DNA from 2 places in the Exiguobacterium sp. QJM3NY_9 genome. Region 1 is predicted to be linked to the other one. Evidence: a T-box and tRNA genes for the amino acid it is inferred to sense, from the RefSeq annotation. Region 1 holds a T-box; the other holds one or more tRNA genes.
What was found. A T-box is a leader RNA that pairs with one kind of tRNA and senses whether it is charged. The one in region 1 lies ahead of leuS (leucine--tRNA ligase), so its partner is inferred to be a tRNA-Leu.
Positions count from the first base shown of each region.

Region 2: it has a tRNA-Leu gene. The T-box ahead of leuS (leucine--tRNA ligase) is inferred to sense a tRNA for this amino acid. The anticodon was not compared.

Region 1 is NZ_CM149679.1:2,277,645-2,288,605, reverse strand. It holds gene metK (methionine adenosyltransferase) at 1-156, shown strand, start outside; gene AC0VYQ_RS11725 (N-acetyltransferase family protein) at 298-786, shown strand; gene AC0VYQ_RS11720 (alpha/beta fold hydrolase) at 865-1,569, shown strand; gene mnmM (tRNA 5-(aminomethyl)-2-thiouridylate-methyltransferase MnmM) at 1,608-2,198, opposite strand; gene AC0VYQ_RS11710 (MDR family MFS transporter) at 2,370-3,545, shown strand; one part of gene AC0VYQ_RS11705 (IS3 family transposase) at 3,819-4,777, opposite strand; one part of gene AC0VYQ_RS11705 (IS3 family transposase) at 4,777-5,146, opposite strand; gene AC0VYQ_RS11700 (peptidoglycan bridge formation glycyltransferase FemA/FemB family protein) at 5,581-6,612, shown strand; gene AC0VYQ_RS11695 (HAD family hydrolase) at 7,097-7,741, shown strand; T-box leader at 7,781-8,003, shown strand; gene leuS (leucine--tRNA ligase) at 8,051-10,456, shown strand; gene AC0VYQ_RS11685 (hypothetical protein) at 10,589-10,961, shown strand, end outside.
Region 2 is NZ_CM149679.1:1,692,932-1,703,892, reverse strand. It holds partial or broken gene AC0VYQ_RS08865 (IS1182 family transposase) at 1-445, opposite strand, end outside; gene AC0VYQ_RS08860 (TraR/DksA C4-type zinc finger protein) at 866-1,390, shown strand; gene adh (aldehyde dehydrogenase) at 1,595-3,115, shown strand; gene AC0VYQ_RS08850 (DUF779 domain-containing protein) at 3,137-3,502, shown strand; gene AC0VYQ_RS08845 (thioredoxin family protein) at 3,667-4,023, shown strand; gene AC0VYQ_RS08840 (S66 family peptidase) at 4,047-5,063, shown strand; gene AC0VYQ_RS08835 (hypothetical protein) at 5,075-5,416, shown strand; gene AC0VYQ_RS08830 (alpha/beta hydrolase) at 5,437-6,366, shown strand; tRNA gene AC0VYQ_RS08825 (tRNA-Leu) at 6,445-6,528, shown strand; gene AC0VYQ_RS08820 (transporter substrate-binding domain-containing protein) at 6,853-7,620, shown strand; gene AC0VYQ_RS08815 (amino acid ABC transporter permease) at 7,660-8,304, shown strand; gene AC0VYQ_RS08810 (amino acid ABC transporter ATP-binding protein) at 8,301-9,029, shown strand; gene AC0VYQ_RS08805 (2-oxoglutarate dehydrogenase E1 component) at 9,378-10,961, shown strand, end outside.

The sequences.
Region 1 (10,961 bases):
CGCCCAGCAGGGATCATCAACATGCTTGATCTCCGCCGTCCGATTTATCGTCAGACAGCAGCTTATGGTCATTTCGGTCGTACAGATATCGAATTACCATGGGAGCAAACAGATAAAGCAGCAATTCTTGAAGAACAAGCGAAACGATTCGCTTAATTTTCAGTTCAGAAGCAGACTCGCATGAGTTTGTTTCTGAACTTTTTTTGTTTGTCTCGAACTTTGCAGGGAAACGAATGATTTTTCTAGAAAAGGGTAAAAGAACATGTACCGGTAAACGGAAAAAAGGGGGAGTCCGATATGGAGATACGCGAAGCAATTCCTACTGATGCGGCACGCATTCATGATATTGCCATTACCTCTTGGATGGATACGTACGAAGAGATTTATTCGGAAAGCTCGAAAGCCCATTTCGTACAAGAGGCGTATCCGCAAGAAGAAGTCGTTCGAGCAATTCGGACGGCGGAGGAAGCGCGGGGAGAATATTTCAATGTCGCCATTATCGAGGAAGAAATCGTCGGTTTCATCCATGCGATCGATGTTGACGGCACGTGGGAAATCGTTCGCTTGTATGTACTACCGAAATATCAACAAAATGGGATTGGACGAAAGTTGATTCGTGAACTTGAACACCAAGGTGCTTCCCCGATTGAAGTCTACGTTGAATCACGAAACTATAAAGCGCGCCAGTTTCTAGTCTCTTTCGGTTTTAGAGAAGAAAGTGAAACGACTGAAGAAATTTTCGGTCAAGTGGAACCTGTGACACGCTTAAAACGTATATATGAATGAAAATCCGACTTAAGATGGTTTTTGACATCAAGATGTAAACGTTATAATACAGAGATACTTGTATGAAGAGGTGAGTTTGTGGAAGATCAAGCAACAGGGATTATCGTACTCGTCTATCCCCTTCAACTGCGAGCGACGCCGAGCGATGCATTAATTCGAGTCCTTGAAAAGGATTATGAAGTGTTACGTGTAGACGCACCGCGCCGGATATCGCTTGAGGAACATCAACAACTACTGAAGGATGCTTTACGAGAAGCCGGAAAACGAAAGTTACCGATTCATATCATCGCCTGCAGCATGGGCGCACTCGTCGTCAACCGGCTACTGCAGGAATATGAATTGCCGATTGCGAGTTTGTCGTATATTTCGCCGTTATTTGATTGGCATAATTCAAAACAACTCGGTGGCGTCAAACAAGTATTTGCAAGTGCATTCGATCGTTTTCGGCCGGATGCGCCACTCGGGATGTTGCCGTTTGGTCAAAATAGTGAAGATACGGCACGTCTTGGTGAGTTGACATATGCACAGTACCGGGAGATTGAAGAAGAAATCGTCTTACATGATGAAGAGCGGAAGAAACTACCGCGAGTCAACCTCGCTTGTTTTTATGCACCGGACGATCAATTCGCGGACGTAAAATATACGTTAGAGATTTGCCGGAAAATGGGTGGCGATCAAATCTATCTTCAACGGCTCCATGGATTTCCGCATTTCAGCTTTGAACGTCTCAATACACGGTTCGCTGAAAAATTATTGCTTTTTTTGAAGATGGTTGAGGAATGACAAAAAAGACGCTGTCGTGCTGACAGCGTCTTTTACTATTAATCGAGTGTTTGCTTTTTTAATTTTTTTTCGATGGCGATGATGAAAGGAGGATTGTTTTGTTGATTGAGAAAACGATACTGTAAGACGGCGTAGTCTTGCTGCGAAAGACTTTCGACATAATCGAGAACAGCATCCCGTTCCCGTCTTCCTTCTACATGTCCATGATAGATGACGAGGACGATTAAACCGCCGGGTACGAGGACGGGTAACAAAGCACCTAGCGCTTCTAACGTATCTTCACCGGTCGTCGTGACGGACTTGTCACTTCCTGGTAAATAACCAAGATTGAAAACGCCCGCTCGAATCGGACGGGCTTCATTAACGAGGCGTGCGCCAACATGAATATGACTTTCGTGGTAGAGATCGACCCACTCTTTGACGTGAGCGGTTTCTAGACGACGTTTCGTTTCTTCAATCGCTTGTTCTTGTACATCGAAGGCGATGACACGACCGTCTGGTCCGACTTGCTCCGCAAGAAACAAGGTATCGTGACCATTTCCGGCAGTCATATCGACGACACAATCTCCTTCGTGGATGACAGATTCTAAGAGTTCTTTGGCATAAGGTAAGACGCGGGCTAGTGACATGGGTTTAGGCTCCTGTTCAAGTAAGATTGTTCTTTGTTCGTTCATCACGTATTCTTTTGTTCCTGATTATACCATTATTCCGATAATTCATTCAAAATGAAGTTTCTTGACAGAGCACAGAACAATTTCGTAAAGTGGCAAAGGTGAGAACTATATTGGAGGACACCTATTATGCCGAAATTACCTCGTGCGGTCTGGATCCTCGTGTTGGCGATGGCGATCAATACGACAGGAGCCTCTTTTTTATGGCCGTTTAATACATTATATATTCATGAATACTTAGGCGAATCCATGACCAAGGCAGGAATGGCCTTGTTCGTCAACTCGGCGCTCGCAATCGTCGGAAATTACATGGGTGGAAAAGCGTTTGATCGTTTAGGTGGGAAGCGGACGCTCATCATCAGTGTCATCGGACTCGTGATTGCTTCGATTGGTCTGCTGTTGTTCCATCAGACATTCATTGGTTATGTGACGATGCTTGGATTGATCGGTTTCGTCGGGGGGATGGTGTTCCCGACGATTTACGCATTAACCGGTCTGATTTGGCCAAAAGGCGGACGACGTGCCTTCAATGCAATCTATGTAGCACAAAACGTTGGAGTTGCGCTTGGTACGGCAGTCAGTGGTCAAATTGCTGCGATTGATATTCAATTTATTTTCATCGCGAACTTATTGCTCTATGTAGTGTTTGCGATTGTTCTGTTCATAGGATTGAACTGGATTCAGGCGCCGCAGGTTAAACGACAAAAAGAGTTCACGACGGAAGAAGTCCGTGAGCCGTTATCGAAGGAATCGGTTCGGACGATGCTCTACGTTTCAGTCGGATATGCGTTGCTTTGGTTCGTTTATGTACAATGGCAAGGAACGTTTGCCGTCCACACGAAATCACTTGGTGTGACGATTTCCGAGTACTCGATTTTATGGACAATCAATGGAGCATTAATCGTCTTCGCACAACCGCTCTTGACGCCGATTTTAAGATGGTTCGGAGATGATCTAAAACGTCAATTATTGACGGGAACGGGCATCTTCTTATTATCCTATCTCATCGTACCGTTTGCTGAAGGGTTTGAAATGTTTCTTGTTGCGATGGTCATTTTAACGATTGGAGAGATGTTCATTTGGCCAGCTGTCCCTGCGATGGCGGCACGACTTGCACCGATCGGTAAAGAAGGTGAATTCCAAGGTTACGTCAACATTGCGGCTTCCGCCGGACGGATGATTAGTCCGACGGTCGGTGGATTGATTTACGATTTATCTGGGATGAATGCGGTCTTCTTGACGCTAATCGGATTGATTTTACTTGCAGGTATCGTATTTGTTCGAGCAATTCCTAAAACTAATTAAGGGAGCTTAGACCAACTGTTTCGAAAAAGAAATAGGTGGTCTAAGCGTCGTGTAGACAAACTATTAAGAAGCGTAAACAGGTGGTATCGAGATGCAATCCGTTCTGGCTTCCTTGTCTCGCCTCGTCTTCAAAGCGATTCAAGACGTATTGCGCGCTAAACCGTTTGCATGCCCGACTTTCCGTCACAGTGTTACTTGAAAAAGCGTCACGTTTCGTTGACTCTGAACTGAGCCCTAGAGTTTGGACAGTTTAATAAAAGCACCCTTAACGTATTAAGCTGCTATGAGATGGCTTCGGTATTGTACCGGAGTCATCTTTTGTAGTTTCCATTGTCTTCGTTCGCTATTGTAATAATCAATGTAAGCATCGACCATGGCACAGACCTCATCGAGGTCAGATGCTAATTTATAATCGACATAATCTTTCAAGTGCCCAAAGAACGATTCCATCGGGGCATTATCTAGGCAGTTTCCTCTACGAGACATGGATTGAAGCATTCCCATCTCACGGATGCGTGTTTGATAAGCAGGATGCGTATAATGGAATCCTTGATCGGAATGTATCATGGCTTCCGGGTGTATATTCCCTTGAAGTCGTTCTGCGAGTTTATTCGTTGTATGAAGGACTAGTTCCATATGGAGGCTTGTAGATAGATGATGTGCCATAATTTCACGTGTAGCGACATCCTTCACACAAGAGAGATAAACAGTTTGGCCAGATCCAATACGGAGATAAGTGATGTCTGTGACGAATACCTTACCAGGCTCATCTTGATCGAAACGACGGTTCAAGTGGTTCGGTACAGTCTTATGTTCATATGTCGCTTTAGCGATTTTACGATAAGCGTTCTGCCTACGGATTTTCGTCACGATTCCAAACTTCCTCATGATACGCAAAATACGTTTATGATTCATCGGTCCACCAATAAGATCAAGCATCTCCATGTAAAGACCACGATAGCCGATTTTTCCCTTGTGACGATCATGAACACGTTTTAGAAGTAGGTAGTCCGCATAGTCGCGTTCTTCCCGAAGGGAAACACTATCCGTACGTGCGAGCCAGGCGTAATAACCACTGCGGCTCACTTCAGCGAGCGTACATAGATCCGTCACGAATCGGCCCGATGATTGTTTCCGTAAGACAATATTGATTGCCTGATAGCGCTCAGATGCGGTTAGTTTCGATACTTCGCCTCTCTTTCGAGAGCGTCGAGCTTTTTTAGTAATTCGTTCTCCGTTGTGAGGTACTTGATTCGTGCTTCAGCTTTCGCAAGGCGTCGTTCGACGGAATCATCTTTTTTCGGTCGACCTCCAAGATTTGATTTTCCACGTCTCTCATTCAAGAGTCCTTCTTCTCCATAAATACGATAGGTCTTCCGCCATCGTTTCAACGCTTCGTTCGTTGTTCGCTTACCGATCATGTCCAGGTCAAAGCCGCTTTCCTCAAAGATTTGTATCGGTCGCTTACCAGCTAAATTCTCACGTACAGCGTGAATCTTAAATTCTCCTTTATATTGAATCGTACGATCTGATACCGAGGCTACGTGAAGATTCGCTTCAAGTTGTCTGATTTGATCTGGATTGAAGGTACGTCTGTTCATGAATAATTCTCCCGTCTAAATTGAATAGGTACAGTATATCGATATCTTTAAACACAAAAAACCCCGAATGGGGTCTTTTATCAAGTGTCCATCATTCAGGGTTCAGTTCACTCCTGCGGGGAAAAGTGCGTTTTTTAACGCACTTTCAGAGGCAGGCAAGACCCTGCTCGTTGTCCGGGAGGACCAAGGAGCAACGGCTTGCGCCTCGCCCGAGGAAAGCAACGAAAAAAGACGCTTGATCTCCCAATAGCACTTTGTGTACAGTCTGAGACCAACTGTTTCGAAAAGAAATAGTTGGTCTTTTTTTTGCTAAACGGAATAAAAAGAAATCAAACAGGGTACTGATTTAAAGAGGTAAAATTTAATTAATTAACCAAATTAAAGGAATTTAATTTTATTTTTATGGTCTGTTTTTTAACAGGAGGTGTACCAGAATGGCAAAGTGCGTTTTTATCGACGATCAGGCAACTTGGACAGCACTTATTCGCAATCAGCCGCTAGACATCTTTTACAGTTATGAATACGTTATGTTAAATGCACGAGAAGGGGAACATCCCGGGTTGATTTATTTTCAAGGAGAGGCCGGGAAACTGTTTTATCCTTTCTTAAAACGAGCTATTTTTGATACGGAGTATTGGGATTTGATTACTCCATACGGATATGGCGGTCCTGAAGTGGTGGGTGATTTGACTGAAAAGGAGTGGGCAGAGGCTCGAACTTCCTTTTATGACTGGGCATTGCAGAAAAAGATTGTCACAGAGTTGATCCGATACAATCCGTTGACTGAAAATCAGCGGTATGCACACCACTGGACACAAAAAGAATTTATTCGACATACTACGAGTATCGACCTACGACCATCCGTAGAAGAAATTACACAGACATTTCATAAGAAGACGCGGAGTATGATTCGGAAATCACTGGCTTCTGATTTAGTTGTCCGGCGAGGGACACACGAAGATTTACAATCGTTCATTCAATTGTATTATCAGACGATGGACCGAAAGGACGCTTCGAGCCATTACTACTTTTCTCGAGATTACTTCGAACAGTTATTTGAGCCGACGAACCTCTGTACGCCGCTCCTCTTGATTGCAGAACTTAACGAGGAAATCATCGGAGGTTACTTCGTTTTACTTGGTCGAGAATTTGCACATGGTCATTTGATTGGCTGTAAGCGGGATGAACATAAGGTCTATCCAAATCAACGGTTAGAATTCGAGGCTATTTTATGTGCGAAAGATGCCGGGTTGGTCGAACAGCATTTAGGTGGCGGGTATAAAGAGCGTGATAGCCTGTTCGAGAGTAAGTGTCGCTATACGGGCTATCGTTTGTTTGAATATCATTTAGGAAAAAATGTTCTACTGCCTGCTCAATATGAACAACTGTGCCAGCTCTATGGAGACGGAGAGTTGGAACATTATTTTCCGGGATATCGTTCGCAACCAACACTGATTTCGAAATGATAAAAACGACAGTCCATCACTGTCGTTTCGGCGTGTAGACAAACTCTTATGAAGCGTGAACATGCGATATCGAGAAGCAATCCGTTCGCGCATCCCTGCCTCGCCTCGTCTTCAAAGCGGCAATTGGTCACGCCGCTACAGCAGAGCTGCAGGGTCGTCCCCGATTGCTTTTCGCTTTAAAAGCGATTCGAGACGGATTGCGCTCTAAAGTGTCTGCATGCCCGGCTTTCCGTCACGGTAGTACCTAAAAAGCGTCATATTTCGTTGACTCCTATGGGAAAAGTGCGTGTTTAACGCGACTTGCCAGAAGCAGGCAAGACCCTGCTCGTTGTCCGCTAGGATCCAAGGAACAACGGCTTGCGCCTCTCCAGAGGAAAGAAACGAAAAAAGACGCTTGATCTCCCGGTAGCACGTTGTCTACAGTTTGAAACGACAGTCCATCACTGTCGTTTTTTTGTTAAAATCAAAAAAAGGAGTGGATGGGATGCAAACGAGGGGTTTAATCTTCGATATGGATGGCGTCATTTTAGATAGTGAAATTCGCTACTTTGGGGTACATAAAAAAATGTTTCATCAACTCGGGATTCCACTTGATTTAGTTCAATATGCGACCTTCATGGGTAAGACGGGCGACGAGATGTGGCAGGAATTAATTGAACAACATCGCTTACCGCATCAAACGGATGCGTTACTTGCACAGGAACATGACTTATTTCAACAACACGCCAAGCCAGAAGACTGTGGATTAAAGGAAGGGGTTCATGAGTTGATGAGTATCGCTCGAAACGAAGGCTACGGGATTGCAATTGCATCATCGAGTTCGCTTGAAAAAATTGAACGCGTCATCGCATTTTATGGGTTGACAGTCGACGCCTACACGAGCGGTTTTGAAGTCCCGCGCTCTAAACCGGACCCTGCTATCTTCGAGCTGACAGCAAAACGGATGGGTCTCGCCCCAGAGTCATGTATCGTCATTGAGGATGCGGCGAACGGCATGATGGGGGCGAAAAAAGCTGGGATGGAAGTCATCGCGTTACTCGACGACCGGATGCCGGGGCAGATGTTACATCACGCGGATCATCAGGCTTCGACACATGCTGCGATTGGAGAAATTTTACGGAAACGTTGACGGTTGATTAAGATTCAGATTAAACTAACTAATAGATAGTCAGATGCAACGAACTGAAGTAGTAGTGGAGACATTCCGTTTAGAGAACTGGTGGGTGGTGCAAACCAGTCGGAACTGTCCATGAACTCGTCAGGGAGCATGATTCGTGAACAACGAGTAGCGAATCCGGTCCTTCACACCGTTATCTGTGAGTCAAGCGGTCTGTCATTGACAGACAACGTGGGTGGTACCGCGGAAGCCAAACCGGTCTTTCGTCCCTATTCTTAGGGGCGGAGGACCGGTTTTTTTTAATCAGAGGAGGAAGAATAGATGTCGTATAATCATCGTGAGATTGAACCAAAATGGCAAGCGCGCTGGGAACAGGATAACGCGTTCGTAACGACGGAAGACCCAAGTAAGGAAGGCTTTTATGCCCTCGACATGTTTCCTTATCCATCGGGAGCAGGACTGCATGTCGGACACCCGGAAGGATACACGGCAACGGATATCCTCGCCCGCATGAAACGGATGCAAGGGTATAACGTCCTCCACCCAATGGGATGGGATGCGTTCGGACTCCCGGCAGAACAGTATGCACTCGATACGGGGAATGACCCGCGTGAGTTCACGGCACAAAATATTGAAACGTTCAAACGTCAGTTGAAAGACCTCGGTTTTTCGTATGATTGGGACCGTGAAATCAATACGACGGATCCGAAATACTACAAATGGACACAGTGGATCTTTACACAACTTTACGAAAAAGGACTTGCGTTCGTCGACGAAGTGGCAGTCAACTGGTGCCCGGCACTTGGAACGGTCCTTGCGAATGAAGAAGTCATCGATGGATTGTCTGAACGTGGAAATCATCCCGTCGTCCGTGTCCCGATGCGCCAGTGGGTCCTTAAGATTACGGAATACGCGGACCGTCTCCTCGACGATTTAGATGAACTCGATTGGCCGGAGTCGGTGAAAGAAATGCAACGGAACTGGATTGGTAAATCGGAAGGTGCGGAAATCGACTTTACGATTGACGGCCACAAAAAACAAGTCACGGTCTTCACGACACGTCCGGATACAGTCTTTGGCGCGACATACCTTGTCTTAGCACCGGAGCATCCATTCGTCGCAGATATCATGACAGCAGAACATCAGGCAGCGGTCGAACGTTATATCGCGTCTGTTCAAACGAAATCGGATCTCGAACGAACAGATCTTGCAAAAGAGAAGACGGGTGTCTTCACGGGTGCGTTCGCCGTCAACCCGATTTCTGGCGAACGTCTTCCGATCTGGATTGCCGACTATGTTCTTGCGACGTATGGAACAGGTGCCATCATGGCCGTTCCGGCACATGACGAACGCGATCATGAGTTTGCAAAACAATTTGATCTTCCAATCATCGAAGTCGTAACGGGTGGAGATGTTCAAGAAGCGGCGTATACGGGAGAAGGGGAACACGTCAATTCTCAGATGCTCGACGGTCTCTCGAAGGCGGATGCAATCGAAACCATCATCGCGGAACTCGAAACGAACCAAGTCGGACGGAAGAAAATTACGTATCGTCTGCGTGACTGGCTCTTTAGCCGTCAACGCTATTGGGGCGAGCCGATTCCAGTCGTCCATATGGAAGACGGAACGATGAAGACGCTGGATAAAGAAGAGTTGCCACTTGAACTTCCGATGATTCCTGAAATCAAACCGTCGGGAACAGGAGAGTCGCCGCTTGCTCTTGCAGAAGAGTGGCTCGACTATACGGATCCTGTGACAGGGATGAAAGGACGCCGCGAAACGAACACGATGCCACAATGGGGCGGTAGCTGCTGGTACTACCTTCGTTTCATCGATCCGCATAATGAAGAGGCGCTCGCGGATCCGGAGAAATTAAAATACTGGCTTCCGGTCGATATTTATATCGGTGGGGCAGAACATGCGGTCCTTCACTTACTGTACGCACGTTTCTGGCACAAAGTGTTATACGACATCGGGGTTGTTCCGACAAAAGAGCCATTCCAAAAGCTATACAACCAAGGGATGATTCTTGGCGAAAACAACGAAAAGATGTCGAAATCACGTGGGAACGTCATCAATCCGGATGAAATCGTCAAATCACACGGAGCAGATACGCTTCGTCTGTACGAAATGTTCATGGGACCACTCGATGCTTCTGTGTCCTGGTCGGAAAATGGGCTCGACGGTGCACGTCGCTTCCTTGACCGCGTCTGGCGTTTGTTCGAACGGACTGCAGACATTCAAGATATCGAGACGGTTGACGCCGACTTTGAACGTGTCTATCACCAGACCGTCAAGAAAGTGACGGAAGACTTCTCGAACATTCAATTCAACACAGGGATTTCGCAGTTGATGGTCTTCGTCAACGAAGCGAACAAACAGCAAGTGTTGCCACGTCACTTCCTTCGTGGATTCGTTCAGTTGTTGACACCAGTCGCACCTCACCTCGGGGAAGAGTTATGGGAACAACTCGGGTTTGAAGAGACATTAACGTATGCGGCGTGGCCGACATATGATGAAACGAAACTCGTCAGTGATACGATGGAGTTCGTCATTCAAGTCAACGGAAAAGTCCGTTCAAAATTGACAATCAGTATCGACGCAACAAAAGAAGAAATCGAAGCACTCGCGTTTGCAGATGAAAAAACAAAAGAGTGGATTGGCGACAAGACGGTTCGTAAAGTCATCGTCGTACCGAAAAAGCTCATCAATATCGTAGCAAACTAATACGAATCCCCTTGCCCATGTAGTCATGGAGGAAGGGGATTGTTTTTGAATTCAGTCTCGCGTCCGCTTTTTTTTTAGTGCGCCTTCTGCTACACTGAATCAGAAACCGAGAGAGAAAGGCGATTTGTGTAAATGAAACGATCCTATATAGTCTATACAACGATTTTTGCCGTCGTCTCCGGTCTGATCCTTTGTATTCTACTCGTCTTCTCAAAACCAGAGACGTTAGCGCAAATTCAAGAGACCTTCACAAAAATCGAGACGCAATCAAAACACCAAGCGGCTGTCAAACAAGTGCCGCCAAGCCTTCCTTCTTCGATTCCGAATCCGGAAGAACCATTAATCAAGGATGTTCAACAGATGTTATATGATGATTCGATTGGTTCCTATCTTGTTGTGACGGAAGATTATCATTTCTTTGAAGTCAGTGGGACGGGCGAGCGAATCAATGCTTCCTTCCAATTGAAGAATGATGGCAAACTGTTACTCGCAGGGCTTGACGGAA
Region 2 (10,961 bases), 580 kb from region 1:
TCGAATCGATAAACAGGACCACTGGGTCCACGAATCCAGCATCGACGCCTTGGGTCAGAATTTTGTAGAAGATATCTTCAAAAATCGTCGTGTCTTGGAAGCGTCGGACATAGTTTTTTCCGAAGGTTGAAAAATGAGGAACCTTTTCATCCAATCCAAGTCCTAGAAACCAACGATAGGCGACGTTCGTTTCGATTTCTTGGATCGTCTTCCGCATAGAAGGAATACCGAATAAATATTGAAGGAGAGCCATCTTGATTAAGAGAACAGGATCCACGCTAGGTCTTCCGTTATTTTCACAGTACAACTTTTCAACCAATGGATAGATGAATTGAAAGTCCATCACCTGATCGACCTTGCGGACCAAGTGGTCCGCAGGAACCAATTGTTCGAGTGTGACCGTGATGTTTTCAGAACGATGGGGTTGATTTCGTTTTCCTATCATGGGAAACCCTCCTTCGTGGTATATTTCTTTTACTTTATAATATGAAAGAAAGCTAAAAAAGCCTCGATTTCCGATCTAATCGCTTCCTAGTGGAAAGCAAACAGGAGCGACCCTGCAGCGAAGCGAAGCGGCGCGATGTTTGCCACAGGAAGACGATTAGGGAGGAAAGAGAGAGCAAAAAAAGATGGGAGATCACATTCAAGTGACCTTCCATCTAGTTTGTCTACACGCTGTGACGTGTCTCAAGACAAGTCTTGCCCGAAGGCGATTCATCTCCCACCTGCGCTGGGCTTCGCCCTGAGACGCTTAGAGGTGGGAGTATTCTCGCCTGATTTTGATAAACGGCAACTAAACGTTTAAGATACCTCTGATTCGGCTAAAACATAATTAGAGCAGAATAGAGAATTGGAGATGATGAACATGTTGTCAGCGAAACAAATCGAGGAATTCAAAGAACGTCTACTTAAGGAAAAAGATAAAACGGAATCGAACATCGAGAACCGTGAAACAGATTACGACGAAGGCGCACTTTCAAGTTATGATAATCATCCTGGAGATTCAGGTGACGAATTATTCTTACGGGAACGGGATCAAGCGATCACGGATTTAGAAACAGACATGTTATCTGACGTCGATCTTGCCCTAAAAGCAATCGAAGAAGGCACGTACGGAATCTGTAAGGTATGTGGAAAAGAAATCGAGCTAGAGCGTCTCGATATCATTCCTGAAACACTCTTATGCATTGATGATGCGAAAGAAGAAGCTGAAAAAAATAGCTTGAATGAGCAACAACGTCCGGTCGAAGAGGATGTACTCGATCCATCTGTTACAGCGACGGGAAAAGATATTGATGGAGATACGGATGGCTTTAGTAAAGTCAGTGACTTCGGAAACTCAGACTCGCCGTCAGATAATGAAGATGGCATCGACACGACGCGTTCATAAGAGGTTGATTAAGAGATGCAAGACAGGGGGCGATAATCGTTTCCTGTCTTGCATTTTTCACTCAAAAAAGTTAACGGAAAATTTTGACTTTTCATACTTATTTGTTAGTATGTACATGAGGGGTTTTTTACGGGGGACCAAAATGAAAGCGCATACAAAAAAACTTCTCGGGTTGACCATTTTATTTGAGGGAGGAAAACAGTCATGATTTACGAGATTCCAAACACACAAGGGTCAAAAGTACAGTACAGAGATCGTTATGAAAATTTCATCAACGGGAAATGGACGGCACCTGTCAATGGAGAATATTTTGATGACATCACACCGGTCACCGGGAAGGTATTATGCCAAGTCGCGCGTTCGACAAAAGAAGATATCGAATTAGCACTCGATGCCGCACACGCAGCCAAAGAGGCGTGGGGAAAAACATCGGTCACGGAACGGTCGAACATCTTAAATAAAATCGCCAATCGGATGGAAGAAAATTTAGAACTTTTAGCCTACGCCGAGACGCTAGAAAACGGGAAAGCCGTCCGCGAGACGTTAAACGCAGATTTACCACTGGCGATTGATCATTTCCGTTATTTCGCCGGTGTCATCCGGGCGCAAGAAGGATCTGTCGGGGAACTTGATAACGATACCGTCGCCTATCATTTTCATGAGCCGCTCGGCGTCGTCGGTCAAATCATTCCGTGGAACTTCCCGATTCTGATGGCAGTCTGGAAACTAGCACCGGCATTAGCTGCCGGAAACTGTGTCGTCTTAAAACCGGCAGAACAGACACCGGCAAGTATTTTAATCTTGACTGAAATGATTGAAGACTTGCTCCCGGCAGGCGTCTTGAATATCGTCAACGGGTTTGGCTTAGAGGCAGGGAAACCACTTGCGTCGAGCAAACGGATTGCGAAAATCGCCTTCACGGGTGAAACGACGACAGGTCGCTTAATCATGCAGTATGCGTCACAAAACATTATTCCCGTCACACTTGAATTAGGTGGAAAATCTCCGAACATCTTCTTTGAAGATATTATGGACGCCGATGACGCCTTTTTCGATAAAGCAATCGAAGGGTTACTAATGTTTGCCTTGAATCAAGGGGAAGTCTGTACCTGTCCATCGCGGGCGTTGATTCAGGAGTCGATTTATGAACCGTTCATGGAGCGGGTACTTGAACGCGTCAAAGCAATCAAACTCGGAAATCCACTTGACGGCGACGTCATGATGGGTGCACAAGCATCGAATGAACAAATGGAAAAAATTCTATCTTATCTAGAAATCGGTAAATCAGAAGGCGCAGAATGCCTGATTGGTGGAGAACGCAATCAGATGGACGGCGATCTTGCGGACGGTTTCTACATCCAGCCGACGATCTTTAAAGGGCACAACAAGATGCGGATTTTCCAAGAAGAAATTTTTGGACCGGTTCTGTCCGTCACGACGTTCAAAACGGATGACGAAGCGCTTGAGATTGCGAACGATACGTTATATGGTCTCGGTGCCGGTGTATGGACGCGCGACATGAACCGTGCCTATCGCTTCGGACGGGCGATTGAAGCAGGACGTGTCTGGACGAACTGTTACCATCAGTACCCTGCCCATGCGGCATTCGGCGGTTACAAGATGTCCGGGATTGGTCGAGAAAATCATAAAATGATGCTCAATCATTACCAGCGGACGAAAAACCTTCTTGTCAGCTATAGCCCGAACAAACTCGGTTTCTTCTAAGCGAAGAAAGGAAGTGTCCGTATGGTTGAACGTGTCCTTGCTACAGCGGCGACGCTCGAGTTGATTGACAAGTTACGAGCAAAGCATGGACCCCTCATCTTTCATCAATCCGGGGGGTGTTGTGATGGCAGTTCACCGATGTGCTTTGCGGAAGGGGATTTATTTCTCGCAGATCACGATTTATTGATTGGGACAATTGGCGGCTGTCCATTTTATATTCATGAAGATCAGTATACGTATTGGAAACACACGCAACTCCTCATCGATGTTGTCGATGGGCGCGGTGGCATGTTTTCGCTTGAAGGGGTCGAAGGGAAACGTTTTCTGACCCGATCCCGTGCCTTTACGGATGAAGAGTACGCTACACTTCAGACTGACACTAGATGATCCCCTTTAAAACATCTGAAATTGCTTCGCGTGAGAGATGTCACCGAAGCAGTTTTAGGTGTTTTTTCATTTGCTGTGTCACGGGAACGCTAGCACGAAATTTGGTTTCTCTATGCGAAGAGCGGTATAATAAGAGCAACATTTTTTAAAAGGAGGTCTTGTTGATGGTTGAGTTTACACGATTGACGTCCATTGATGCCGTGCAGTCCTGGTATTCGGTTCAGGGTGCTAGTTTTTTATACGTCTCAAGCCCGAATTGTTCCGTCTGTGAATCCTTGTTCCCACAAATCGAACCCATCATGTTGGAACACCCAGAAATTCGATCGGCGCGTGTCGATGTATCGGACGTTCCCGAAATTGCAGGAGCGTTATCCATTTTCACCGCCCCTGTCTTACTTTTGTTTTTAGACGGAAAAGAGATGCACCGCGAGGCACGAATCGTCCCAATCGAACGATTCCGTCGACGTGTGGAGCAGATTGGTGAATTTGTAAAATCAGAAATCATCGATTTAGAAAATTAATCGTTAATTGAAGGAGGAAGAAGATGAGGTATCCATTTTTCGGCTGGACAGGGCAAACGATTGGTATAACAGCATTATCTTCCGGCTTACCTGATGCGCTCCATCCTTTACTCGAAGAATCCAAGTTACGTTTAGAGGATCGTCAGATGGAGACGATGATTGGTGATACGGTTTGGACACAAAAGAAAGCACAGAGTACAACAGCATCGGTTCGGGCATCTGAATTGATGCAGATGTTCCAAAACCCAAATATCGATGCGATCCTGCCGCCGTTTGGTGGCGAACGTGCCCTGGATGTATTACCGCATCTAGACTTTTATGAGCTGCCGGTGAAATGGTTACTCGGATATTCAGATACGAGTACGGTCTTGTTCGCAATTACCGTAAAAACGGGGATTGCGACAGCACATGGTCCGAACGTGCTTGAGTTGAGAAGTGAAGAATGGGACGAGACGACAGCTGCTTGGCGTCGCGTGCTTGCAACACCGCGTGATGGTTCCGTGACCCAGTGGATGTCGACAAGGTTTCAAACAGCCTGGAATCACGACGTGCGCCCTGAGCGCTTTATGTTCCATTTCGATCAACCGACGGAATGGAAAACCCTGAATCCATCCATCACTCAGGTGACGGGTCGACTTCTCGGAGGATGCCTCGAAACCGTCCGTCATTTAATCGGTACGCCTTATGGCGATGTCCGTGCATTTCAAGAACAACAACTCGGGGGTGAACCGATTCTTTGGTACTTCGAAGCCTGTGAAGCCAGCGCGACTGATCTTCACCGTTCCTTGATGCAGATGCATCTTGCCGGCTGGTTTGATAACGCAACTGGTATTTTGTTTGGTCGAACAAGCGCAGGGCAGGCAATCGAAGATTATGCATTACTGGATGTCTACCAAATGATTGCAACAGAGACAGGACTGCCGATTTTTTATGATTTAGACATCGGTCATCAGCCGCCCCAATTGACACTCGTCAACGGTGCGACGGCAACAGTGACGCTTCAAGGAAAAGATTCACGGCTTGATATGACATTCAACTAAGGAGATTTCATATGGCGACACGACATTTTCAATCGCTTGGTGCATATAAGCGAATCTACATCAATCCGGAAACACGCCGGATGACGTTACCAGAACCTTTTTATGATGCACTCGGACTGACGGATGAAGTAATGATTGCGCAAGTCGGACAAGTCCTCGTCATGCGCAATCCAGACGAGATGGTCGAGATGGAGACCGAATTATTAGCGCAAATCGTTGAAGAAGGATTTGCGGGGCAAGAGCTCATTCGCGAATTCGCTTACCGGAAGGCGCAGCATGAACAACGGTTGCGCCAGCACATATTACAAGATGATCATCCAGAGTCGTCAGCTCAACTAGAAATCGAACTATAACAACAAGGAGTGAGGACCGGATGCGAACAGGTACAAAAATTGGTTTAGGCGTGATTGGTTCAGGGATGCTTGCAGCAAGCTATTACTTTTACGAAATGGCGATCGCAACGAATCCGAAACCCTTCTTGACGAACAACCGTGATTTAAGTGACGAGATGGTCCGATTGATGCAACCGGGTCAGACATGGATTAAGGAACAACCGTTAGAACTCGTCGCGACGCAAGCACATGATGGATTGACCCTTCGCGCACATTACTTACCGCCACTCGTTGCGTCCGATCGAGTCGTCATTCTCGTACATGGTTACGGTGGTGTCGGAACGGACTTAGCAGGATTCGCCTATCTGTATCATCAAGCGGGTTTTCATGTGTTGATGCCGGACAATCGTGGTCACGGAAAAAGTGACGGAAATTACATCGGTTTCGGTTGGCATGACCGGCAAGACTGTCTGCGCTGGATCGACTATTTAGTCGGACGTGTCGGAACGGATTCTTCCATCTTTTTACATGGTGTATCGATGGGGGGGGCGACGGTTTTGATGACGAGCGGAGAAACATTACCTGCTCAAGTCAAAGGCATCATCTCCGACTGTGCTTATACATCAGTCAACGCAGTCCTCGCCTATCAGATGAAACGGATGTATCGTTTGCCGCACTTTCCGTTCCTTGCGATGACGAGTTTATTGACGAAATTAAAGGCTGGTTACTTCTTCAGTGAAGCTTCCGCACTAAAACAAGTCAAAAAGGCGGCGGTACCGATCTTATTCATTCATGGGGATGCAGATACGTTCGTTCCGACATCGATGGTCTATGAACTGTATGATGCTTGCCAAACGAAGAAGGAACTCGTCGTCATTCCGAATGCGGCACATGCAATGGCTTATTTTGAAGCACCCGATCGATACGATGAAGTCGTCGAGGCATTTGTTCGGCGCGTATTGTCAGCATGACAAATGAAAGTGTATGAAGCGGAAGGAATGGATTGACAAAAATCAGTCCATTTCGTATTCTACAATCATATAAGTCATGTCGTCGTGGCGGAATCGGTAGACGCGCTAGACTCAGAATCTAGTGGTGGCAACACTGTGGAGGTTCAAGTCCTCTCGGCGGCATTTCCATAAGTTGAAGACCTGTTAGTAGGTCACAGACTATAGACAAACTAGATGGAAGGTCACTTGCATGTGATTTTCCATCTTTTTTTGTTCTCTCTTTCCTTCCTAAGCGTCTTCCTGTGGCAAACATCGCGCCGCTACAGCGAAGCTGCAGGGTCGCTACTGTTTGCTTTCCACTAGGAAGCGGTTAGATCGAAAATCGCGACTTTTTTAGTTTTCTTTCAGATAATTCAGTTTTTTTACTAAAACATGTTTCAAAGGGACCATTATTAAGGAAAATATCCTAATAGAGGGCCGTGCCTTCAAAAGAAGGGGGTAAAAAGGATGAATAAACGTTTTTCTATCTTATTTTTATTGATGGGATGTCTGTTCGTATTAAGTGCGTGTAGCATCGGTTCAAATGATGATTCATCGTCAGAGGACAAAACGTACAAAGTCGGGATCGACGTCACCTATCCACCATTCGAGTACAAGGACGGGGATACGTACAAAGGAATCGATATCGATTTGATTCAAGCGATTGCAGACGACCAAAACTTCAAGATTGAATTTGAAGCGATGGACTTTAGCGGAATCATTCCTGCTCTGCAGGCGGATCAACTCGACATCGCGATTGCCGGGATGAGTATCACACCGGAACGTGAAAAAGTCGTTACCTTCTCTGACCCATATTTTGAAGCCGGACTGATTCTTGTCGTCAAAGACAACAATGATGACATCAAGTCGGTTGATGATTTAAAAGGGGAACGCGTGGCAGTTAAAAAAGGGACGACGGGGGCAAAGTATGCAACGGATAACGCGGATAAGCTAGGCATTAAAGTTACACAATTCAATGATAGTCCAGCGATGTTCCAGGAAGTCAAAAATGGGAATGCAGCAGCCTTGATTGAAGACTATCCAGTCATCTCGTATGCCAACAAACAACAAAACCTTGGTCTGAAACTCGTGGGAGATCGTTTAAATGGAGATAATTACGGGATTGCCGTCCTTAAAGGGGAAAACGAAGACTTGATGAAAAAAATCAATACAGGTTTAGCGAATTTAAAAGACAGTGGCGAGTACGACAAAATCGTTGATCGTTATTTAAAATAATCACCCGATTGAGTGAATGATGAGGGAGTTGAGCTGCTGATGGAAGTAGCAAAAGCTGCATTTCCGTTTTTCTTAGATGGGTTACAAGTTACCTTATATATCTTTATCATCGCCGTCATCGCAGGATTCTTGATTGGTCTCATCGTTGCCTTGATGCGCTTGTCTCCATTAAAACTTTTAAATGGGATCGCGATCGTTTATATCGATGTGATCCGTGGGACACCGTTCATCGTTCAACTGTTCTTCATTTATTTTGGTTTGAACTCACTCGAATGGTTATCGATGGACCGGATGTACGCGGGGATTTTGACGGTCGCAATCAATGCGGGGGCCTATTTTGCAGAAATCATCCGGGCCGGCATCCAGTCGATTGACAAAGGTCAAACCGAAGCCGCACGATCGCTCGGGATGACGGGCCGTCAAACGATGGTCCAAATCATTTTACCGCAAGCTTTTCGGAGAATGTTGCCGACCATTACGAACCAATCGATCATTAGTTTAAAGGATACTTCGTTGCTCTCGATTATCGGCATCGCCGATTTGACGCAACAAGGACAAGTCCAGCAAGCGACGACGTTTGAACCGTTCATCGTCTGGTCCGTCGTCGGCTTAATGTATTTCGTCATCATCTATCTGCTGTCGATGTTAGCGAAATTCTTGGAACGGAGGTTTACGCTACGATGAGTATCATTCAAGTAGATAACTTAAAAAAGTCATTCGGAAAAAATGAAGTCCTAAAGGATATCTCCGTTGAAGTAGAAGAGAAAGAAGTAGTTTGCGTCATTGGTCCATCTGGTTCCGGGAAAAGTACGTTTCTTCGTTGTCTGAATCGTCTGGAAGACATTACAGGTGGGACAGTCATCATCGATAAGCACAATATTACGGACCCGAAAGTCGACATCAATAAAGTCCGAGAAGAAGTCGGGATGGTCTTTCAACACTTTAATCTCTTTCCGCATAAGACGGTTTTAGATAATGTCATGCTCGCACCGATTAAAGTCCGTAAAACGGAAAAGGGACAAGCGAAGGAACGTGCGCTTGCATTACTTGATAAGGTAGGGCTCCGTGAAAAAGCGGACAACTATCCTGGAGAACTCTCGGGAGGTCAGAAACAACGGGTCGCGATTGCCCGTTCACTCGCGATGAATCCGAAAATCATGTTGTTCGACGAACCGACATCGGCACTTGATCCGGAGATGGTCGGAGATGTCCTTGAAGTCATGAAACAATTGGCGATCGAAGGGATGACAATGATTGTCGTGACACATGAAATGGGCTTCGCCCGTGAGGTCGGAGATCGCGTACTCTTTATGGACGGCGGCTATATCGTCGAAGAGAATGTTCCGAGTGAACTGTTTGATTCTCCGCAACATGAACGGACCCAATCGTTTTTAAGTAAAGTGTTGTAAATGAGGACGCCGGTGCCTGAAAGATAGGCATGGGCGTTTCTTTTCGTGTGCAAAATTGACATTACCGTGAAAGAAATGTTTGTATCATAAATCACTGATGCTGACATCATAAGAAAAACTTATACATTTAGCACAGAGAAATTGGGAATTCGAAACGCACTGAGGCTTAAGAAGTAGTAAGATAATAACTAAGGCAAACACTTTGGTATAAACGCCTTCAATCGTGGTCATCCCTCTCAATTCATAGAGGACGTGCCACTGTTGATTTTTTATGCCACTATATTTGAAAGCGCTAACAGGTAGAGAGCTGGGAACGGGCTGTGTTGAGCAGCTCAAAGGGTGAAATGAATGAAACGGGGGGAACCGTACATGGCAAGCCGGGAACAGGAGCAACAAGCATTTTATGGACCGAACCTTGGGTACATCATCGAGATGTACGAACGATTTTTAGAAGATGCTTCTTCGATTGACGAAGAGACGCGTGCTTATTTTGAGACACACGGTGCTCCGGTCACAGAAACTGTCACACCAGTGCACGTAGAAACAGGGGATTTCGAAAAATATTTAGCCGCGCATCGTCTCGCAGAACGCATTCGGGCGAAGGGTCACCTTGCGGCAGATATTTATCCGTTGAAAGATCATCCGCGTGAGAACGAATTGCTTGAATTAGAGCAGTTCGGATTAACGGAGGCAGATTTACGGACGATGCCGGTCTCACTCGTTTGTCCAGATCCACCTGCAGGTCTTTCGGACGCATTCGAAGCAATCGAGCACTTAAAAGCGCAATATACGGGAGCGGCGGCAGTCGAACTCCAACACGTTGATGATTTAGACGAAAAGAAATGGTTACGTCAAAAAGTCGAACAAGGTGCATTGACGGCGAAACTGACGAATGACCAAAAGAAACAACTTTTCAAACGACTAGCTGAAACGGAGTTGTTCGAGAAGTTTCTTCATAAAACATATGTCGGACAAAAACGTTTTTCAATCGAAGGACTCGACGCGATGGTTCCATTGCTTGATACGATTATCGGTCACTTGATTGCGAACGGTTCAGAAACGATCAATATCGGGATGGCTCACCGTGGACGCTTGAACGTGCTCGCTCACGTGCTCGGGAAACCGTACGAAATGATTTTCGCAGAGTTCCAGCACGCGCCAAATCATGACCTTGTCCCGTCAGAAGGGTCAATCGGAATTACGTATGGTTGGACAGGCGATGTTAAGTATCACCTCGGGCTCAATCGCAAAATGGAACAACAATCGACGAACGTCCGCGTGACACTTGCGAACAACCCGTCACACCTCGAGTTCGTCGATCCTGTCGTCGAAGGGTTCACGCGGGCGGCGCAAGACGATCGCTCCGGCAAGGGGATGCCGACGCAAAGTCAAAATAAAGCAGCCGCGATTTTAATTCATGGTGATGCTGCCTTCCCTGGTCAAGGAATTGTCGCAGAGACCTTGAACATGACGAACTTGAAGGGGTACAACACGGGCGGTACGATTCATATCATCGCCAACAATACGATTGGCTTCACGACAGAGCCAACCGATTCACGGTCGACACGTTATTCGAGTGACTTAGCGAAAGGTTATGAGATTCCGATCTTCCACGTCAATGCGGATCAGCCGGAAAGCTGTTTAGCAGTCGCGCTCTTAGCAAGCGAATACCGTGCGAAGTTCAACAAGGATGTCTTGATTGATTTAATCGGATATCGCCGGTTTGGTCACAATGAGATGGATGAGCCGATGAATACGAACCCGGTCCTGTATGAGTTGATCCATAACCATGACACAGCGCGTGTCCTCTATGCAAAAGATCTTGTCGAACGCGGGGAAGTATCGCAAGAGGAAGTCAAAACGATCGAAGCTGAGATTAGTGATGTGATGAAAGCGGCGCGCGAAAAAGTACCAAACGTCGAAAAAGAATAC